Regions from separate parts of the Psychrobacter sp. CLB018 genome, predicted to be linked through region 2. Evidence: riboswitches for the same ligand, from Rfam matches in the RefSeq annotation. Region 2 holds a riboswitch; the other holds the start of a gene.
What was found. A riboswitch is a leader RNA that binds a small molecule or an ion and turns the genes downstream of it on or off. The one in region 2 is predicted to bind thiamine pyrophosphate.
Positions count from the first base shown of each region.

Region 1: it holds a riboswitch for thiamine pyrophosphate, as region 2 does, so the genes downstream of both, tenA (thiaminase II) here and thiC (phosphomethylpyrimidine synthase ThiC) in region 2, are expected to answer to the same signal.

Region 1 covers NZ_CP166085.1:1,852,203-1,856,076, reverse strand. Annotated here, with positions in the region: gene AB8P72_RS07840 (YbeD family protein) at 1-155, opposite strand, end outside; gene AB8P72_RS07835 (class I SAM-dependent methyltransferase) at 377-1,075, opposite strand; gene tenA (thiaminase II) at 1,162-1,809, opposite strand; TPP riboswitch at 1,932-2,049, opposite strand; gene AB8P72_RS07825 (hypothetical protein) at 2,175-2,672, opposite strand; gene rpoD (RNA polymerase sigma factor RpoD) at 2,837-3,874, opposite strand, start outside.
Region 2 covers NZ_CP166085.1:109,981-113,854, forward strand. Annotated here, with positions in the region: gene AB8P72_RS00500 (fructose bisphosphate aldolase) at 1-360, shown strand, start outside; gene thiC (phosphomethylpyrimidine synthase ThiC) at 447-2,426, opposite strand; TPP riboswitch at 2,689-2,811, opposite strand; gene AB8P72_RS00510 (oxidative damage protection protein) at 2,980-3,270, opposite strand; gene argH (argininosuccinate lyase) at 3,614-3,874, opposite strand, start outside.

The DNA.
Region 1 (3,874 bases), 1.4 Mb from region 2:
TGGCTACCCAAGATAAGCTTCACTTCATTAAGCAAGCTTTCGTGCTCACCTTCATGACCGATGATGCTCATTGGATAGTTCATTGGGAACTCCCACAGCTCAGGGTTTTGCACATCGGTTTTTTTGCCTTTTAAGATACCGTCATTAGCGACCAATTCTGTCACTTTAACTTCTCTTTTCGACGTTGGACTAGCATTGCTGCCTTGACTTTCGGTGCTCGAGTTGTCAGTGTTTGGAGTAGTGGTGTCTTTTGGATCATCAGTCATGATGTGGTCCTTATTTTTTATTGAAATATGATAAGCGCTTTATGCACCATTTATAAGGGCGTTCGGCGTATTATTCAAGTGTCAGCCAGCGATAACGCACATTAAAACCGTTATTTTTTATAACCACAAATTGCCACGTAGTCGCCGCGATCATAGCCTTCGATGACCTCTTGTACCTTGTCGTTGGCATACATAGGATGGGTCAATAAAGTCTGCGCATATTCAAAATCAACGAAACCATTGGCTTGCATTAAGGCGATTTTTTCATCAGAGGTACGCCAGTTAGCTGACTTAACCAGCTCGATAGGATAAGGATCAGCAGGCGAGATGTGCGCAAGTAGTGGATGCTCCCACGTATCTACCGCGCTGGCAAGGTTATATAAGCTGGCAAAGCCACTTTCTTTTGGTACATCAATCAGAATAAGTTTGCCGCCCGTTTTTAGAGCGTCAAAGGCTTTTTTGATACAGGCATCTAAATCGCTGATATAGCTGACGCTGCCGTTAAACATGATGATGTCAAACTTATTGGGCTCAATCTCGCAGGTTTCGGCAGGGCTGATATCGACTTGCATACCGCGCTTTTCTGCAACTGCTGCCATGTCTTTTGACGGCTCAATACCGTATTTGATATGAATGTCACAGTCTTTTGCCAGTAGAGACTCAAACAGTCCGCTACCACAGCCGACAGACAATATCTCGCTGTCTTTATCCAAGAAATGAGCAACCAGTTTTAGTTCGCTGGTGAGCAAGTTTTGATTGTCAAAAAACCAACTGTCATACGCGCTTGCGTGTTCATCGAATGCTGCCATGATGTTTTTCCTTGTGGATCGTTATTATTGATCATTGTTTTTGATTCTAGAGGGTTTTTTTAGAACCAAGTCAGATTGTTTATAAATTAAGACAAATCTAACGCCTGCTGCCAAAAATTGACTTCCATTCGAGATGCGGTGTTAAATAAGCGTTGAAATTTGTCTGCTTGAGTAGCGCTAGCGTCTGTCAGCAGCTTATTAATATGCGCTTCATTTTGTGCAGTAATGGTTTGGAATTCATCACTGGCAAAGACATCTATCCATGGTTGATAAGGATTGCCCGCGACAAAGCCTTGTTCTTTAATACGTTTACCAATTTCCCCATAACCCATCAAGCAAGGTGCAATTGCAGCATACAGTTCAGCTAGCGAGCCTGACATTGCCGCATCTAAGATATAACGGCTGTAGGCAATGGTGGCTGGCGATTCAGGAGCGTTTTCAACTTCCTCAAGCGCGATTCCCCACTGCTGACAAAAGTCTAAATACATGCCAATTTCTAAATCAAGCATGGCGTTGATACCGGCTTGACCGACGCGCATTTGTGCCAGCGTGTCGCTCTTATATACGCTCAGCGCTATCACGCGGGTATAGTGAATTAAGTATAAATAGTCTTGCACAAGGTAATGGCGAAAGCTGTCAGGGGCGAGCGTTCCTGCTGCCAGTTGATTGACAAAATCATGTCCAATATAAGCATCCCAAGTCGGACAGTTATTGCGTAGTGTTTGGTAATCCATAGTTTTCACTTACTGTTATAAAGTGCAGTAAGAAAATGGCAGAAAAAAAGAGATAATAAGGCACAATAAATTTGCCAGTCTAGGTTAAATAGATTGGCAAAATATAAAGTAATTGTGACTTATATATCGACACGCTTGTTTCCTACGTCAGTGCTAACTGCATCAGGTTCGCGGGTAACTCTCAGCCATGATTTTGATGGTAGTTAAAGCGTCAAAATCAAAGCACCCCGACAAGGTTTTTATGACTCAAATGTTGGTCTTTATGGTTATAAGACAACCGAGCGTCCCTATGATAGGCGAGATCAGTCATCATTAGCAAGTGATGCTCAAATAACCATTAATAAAATTGTTTTACATTTAAAAAGCTATTTTTTATTAAGCTGTGCAATAGCTGTATGATAGAGCATTAGCATGGCTTTAAAACGGCGCTCATATAACCCTTCTGCATATAGCAGCTCCACACTTAAGCTATCGATAACACCTAAATAGGCGTCGGTATAAAGCGCTAGCTGCCCAGCATCAAGCTCATAAGGCTTCAGAGCCAGCTGTATTTGCTCAGTCAACACCTTTATATAGACATTAAAAGTCGCCGCGCTGGTATTAGTCAAATGCGCAGGTGCGGCATAGGCCATGCGAATTAAAAACCGTAAGGTAATTGCGCTTTTATAACGTACTTCAAACGCTTGGCAATATGCTTCACCGGGAGCAGGAAATTCACCAGTCGTCGCAAAGCATGATTCAATAAATGCACATTCTGACTCGAGCGCATCTTGTAGTAATTCTAAGTATACTGCTGCTGATAGCAATTTTTCTTGCTTGCTGTGCCTGCGCAGACAGAGGCTATAAAAAATTGATATCAGCAATAACGCAGCGTTTTTAGGATATTTTGATTAGATAAGTTAATAGCATAAGCTAATAGCTATTAAATAACCGCCATCAAATAACGGGCACAAAAAAGCTGAGACATGCTCAGCTTTTTTGATGTAATTTTAAGAAATTTTTAGACAATGAATCCTGTCTAGATAAATTAGTCATTTTCTAAGAACGAGCGCAGATGCTCAGAACGTGAAGGATGACGCAATTTACGCAAAGCTTTTGCCTCAATCTGACGGATACGCTCACGCGTGACATCAAACTGCTTACCGACTTCCTCTAACGTATGATCGGTTGGCATATCGATACCAAAGCGCATTTTAAGCACGCGTGCTTCACGCTCAGTCAGATTGCTCAAGACATCACGCGTGGCTTCTTGCAAACCAGCCGCCGTCGCATCGTCAACTGGGCTTGAAATTGTACCATCTTCGATGAAATCACCTAGGTGCGAATCTTCATCATCACCGATTGGCGTTTCCATTGAGATAGGCTCTTTGGCAATTTTGAGCACTTTGCGGACTTTGACTTCGTCCATCTCTAAGCGTTCGCCCAATTCCTCAGGTGTAGGCTCACGTCCCATTTCTTGTAGCAACTGACGAGAGACACGGTTTATCTTATTAATAGTCTCAATCATATGCACAGGAATACGAATGGTGCGCGCTTGGTCAGCGATAGAGCGGGTGATTGCCTGACGAATCCACCATGTCGCATAAGTTGAGAACTTATAACCACGACGATATTCAAATTTATCGACCGCTTTCATCAGACCGATGTTACCTTCTTGGATTAAGTCCAAGAATTGCAGACCACGGTTGGTATATTTTTTAGCGATAGAGATAACAAGACGTAAGTTAGCTTCGACCATTTCTTTTTTGGCGCGGCGTGCTTTAGCTTCACCGACAGCCATACGGCGTGCGACGTCTTTCATATCGTGGATTTTCATATCGAGCTGCTGCTCGTAGTCACGAATGCGGCGCTGCAATAAAATCACATCGTCGGCGACTTTTTCTAGCGTACCGGCAAACGCAGGCTTACCTTTAATACGTTCAATCAGCCAATCGACGTTGGTTTCATTGCTTGGGAATGTCTTACGGAACTCGTCACGCGGCATACGGCCACGGCGAATTACCAAACGCATGATTTGACGCTCATGCTTACGCACATCATCATAGACATCATGCATGATTGCCAT
Region 2 (3,874 bases):
CCAGAAGTGGATATCAACAGTAGCAAAAAGCATGACTGCGAAATCATCCTTAAAACTAGTATTTTGCACAATCTTGAGTTTTTAGACGATGATCATCAAGTGATGCTAAAACTGACTTTGCCTGAAGAAGACGGATTTTATCAAGAGCTGATTGATCACCCAAAAGTGCTCAAAGTGGTTGCGCTATCAGGCGGTTACAGTCGTCATGACGCCTGTGAAAAGCTTAAACAAAACCCCGGTATGATTGCGAGCTTCTCGCGCGCTTTTACCGAAGGCTTAAATAAGCAACAAAGCGACGCAGAGTTTGCTGATACGATTAATACTTCTATTAAAGAGATTTACGAAGCGTCAAAGGTTTAATCTACTATAAAGATAAAACTGTTTGCAATAAAAAGCGCTACTTATGAGTAGCGCTTTTTTATGAATTAAGGATTAACGTTAATCGCTTAAACCTCTTTATACAACTGGCGACCCTCGGCATGATATTTTTGCGTCATCTCGTCCATGCCTTTTTTAATATCAGCGCGGCTCATCGCACTAGTAGCCTGAACGCCGTTTTCTTTTGCATCTAAACCTTTAGCATACTCGCGCACGTTTTGAGTGATTTTCATCGAGCAAAACTTCGGTCCGCACATTGAGCAAAAGTGCGCAGACTTGTGCGCATCTTTTGGCAGTGTTTCGTCATGATATTCACGCGCCGTATCAGGGTCAAGCGCCAGATTAAACTGATCATCCCAGCGGAACTCAAAACGCGCTTTGGACAAGGCATTATCACGTGCTTGTGCGCCCGGATGGCCTTTAGCAAGGTCGGCAGCATGAGCGGCGATTTTATAAGTGATGATACCGTCCTTGACGTCCTTTTTATTGGGCAAACCGAGATGCTCTTTTGGTGTTACGTAACAGAGCATCGCCGTGCCAAACCAGCCAATCATCGCTGCGCCAATGGCACTGGTGATATGGTCATAACCAGGCGCAATATCAGTGGTTAATGGCCCTAAAGTATAAAAAGGTGCGTCGCTACATAGCTCAAGCTGCAAGTCCATATTTTCTTTAATACGGTTCATCGCCACGTGTCCAGGGCCTTCAATCATCACCTGTACATCATGCTTCCATGCGACTTGCGTCAACTCACCTAGGGTACGTAGCTCACCAAATTGCGCTTCATCATTGGCATCTTGCAAACAGCCCGGACGTAAGCCATCGCCTAAGCTAAATGCCACATCATACTGCTTCATAATCTCGCAGATATCTTCAAAATGCGTGTATAAAAAGCTCTCTTTATGATGGGCCAAACACCACTGCGCCATGATAGAGCCGCCACGCGAGACGATGCCCGTCAAGCGATTGGCGGTTAGCGGTACATAACGTAGCAGTACGCCAGCGTGAATGGTAAAGTAATCAACGCCTTGCTCGGCTTGCTCAATCAAGGTATCGCGGAATATCTCCCACGTTAAGTCTTCGGCAACGCCATCGACTTTCTCTAAGGCTTGATAAATCGGCACCGTACCAATTGGCACTGGTGAGTTACGAATCAACCATTCACGGGTTTCATGGATATGATTGCCGGTCGATAAATCCATAATGGTATCGGCGCCCCAGCGCGTTGACCAGGTCATTTTTGATACTTCTTCATCGATAGATGAGCCGAGCGCTGAATTGCCGATATTGGCGTTAATTTTCACTAAAAAATTACGCCCGATAATCATCGGCTCAGATTCAGGGTGATTGATATTATTGGGGATAATGGCGCGGCCTGCGGCAACTTCGCTGCGGACAAACTCAGGGGTGATGATTTTTGGCGTATTGGCACCAAAGCTTTCGCCATCGTGTTGGCGCATATCGGTCAGTTCGTGCTGCTTTTGCGTCTCACGAATGGCGATATATTCCATTTCAGGCGTGATAATACCGCGACGCGCGTAATACATTTGCGTGACGTTCTTTCCTACTAAGGCGCGACGTGGTCTATCAATATGCGCAAATCTTAAGTTAGCAGTACTGATATCACGGGCGCGCGCTTGTCCGTATGAGCTAGATAAACCTTTTAACTGTTCAGTATCGCCGCGCTCAGCAATCCAGCCTTCACGCAGCTTTGGTAAGCCTTTGGTCAAATCGATCTCGACATTGGGATCGGTGTAAACGCCTGAGGTGTCGTAGACATAAAATGGTGGGTTTTGCTCCCAATCGTACTCGCTTACCCCTTGGATAGGGGTAGGGTCAAGGGTAATCTCGCGCATCGGTACTTGGATATCGGGCCGTGAGCCCCCGATATAGACTTTTTTAGAAGCTGGTAAGATGCGGTGTAAGTCGCGAGCGTCTTCTTCAAAACGCGCATCATTTGCGGTACGATGGGCAGGCGTTTTTAGAGCGTCGGCTTTTTTGTCAGAAGTTTTGGCAATAGGAGTTGAAGTATTTTGTGTGAGGTTCATATGCTGTCCTAGCGTGTTGGTTTTTGAATAAAAGCAACACCGCCAGTAGCTGCGGGGCAAGACGATGCAAGATAGACAAATTCAATCATTAAACGTCTGCACTATTATTAAATTCAACTTTCATTGAAAATGAATCTAATGCCGTTGTTAAATGATTGGTAGGCGCCGCTTTTTATTGCTTTCCTCATGGCCGCGTAAAAACGCTAGCACATGAAGTATGAGCAATAATAAAAAGGCATTTCTGCGCGCCCTTTGTATATAAAACATAGTCTTAAGACTTCCCTGCGTCGGTACTAACCGCATCAGGTTCGGCGGGTGATCTCTCAGCGAATGTATGAAATAGCTTAAACTAAGCTTGTCATACACCGCACCCCGAGTCTGTCAGTGTTGTAAATCAGTCTCATACTAACAAACTATAGGGATGATGCCTAGTCATTTGCCGTTTGTTAGTAGAGAGGCAATCTTGCTGTTATTAATGTAATCACTGTCTTTTAATCAATGACAGCTTTTCAATTAATGACATTCTTTTTAATTAATAAAATCACCGTGCGTATTATTTTTCTGGTGTCCAACCTTGCGCGCGCTCGTAGTCTTCATTGTCCAAAAACTTCTCGCGTTGCTCAGTTAAGAACTTTTTGGCTTCAGGGTCCATCATGCTGAGATGGTTTTCGTTAATCAGCATGGTTTGCTGCTCAAGCCATTCTTTCCAAGCTTTGTCAGAAACGGTTTCTTGTAGCTCTTGACCTTTTTTATTAGGAAATGGCGGATGCGGCATTTTTGGCAATTCCTGCTTATATTTGCGGCAAAATACGGTATTGGCTTGTGGATTAAAAGTCTCAGTCATCAGGCAATCCTCATTAATTAGTGGTATTAAATTATCGTGTCGAATATTGGTAATCTATCATAACGCGCTTGCACGATTTAGCAAAGCGTATCAGGTGTAGAGAAGGTAACATCAAATCTATAGTCGGCGTACTTTTAAACCGCTACGGTGTTGCTCGCCCTAGATGTACTCAGTGTACTATCTGCGGTAGATCGCCTTGTAGCGATTTTAAATTTCCTTGACTATATCCAGTGCTGGCAAAATCAGGCATGACAAAAAAACACCCGCACAATGGCGGGTGTTAGAGAAAAGCGCTAGTTTTAAAGCACAGTTTTATTGCTAGCTTCAGCTTTAAAAAAGGCTTTTAAGCAAACGATTTTAGGCGCGCACGTCCATTAACCACCGCCTGTTTGACTTGATTTGGCGCGGTGCCACCTAAGTGGTCACGAGCAGCCAATGAGCCTTCTAACGTTAAGAAGTCAAAGACATCATCACCAATGGCGTCGCTAAATTGCTGAAGCTGTGCCAGTGATAAGTCATTTAAATCAACGCCCTCACGAATGCCCAAAGCAACGGCATTGCCGACCACTTCATGGGCATCACGGAATGCCACCCCTTGGCGTAC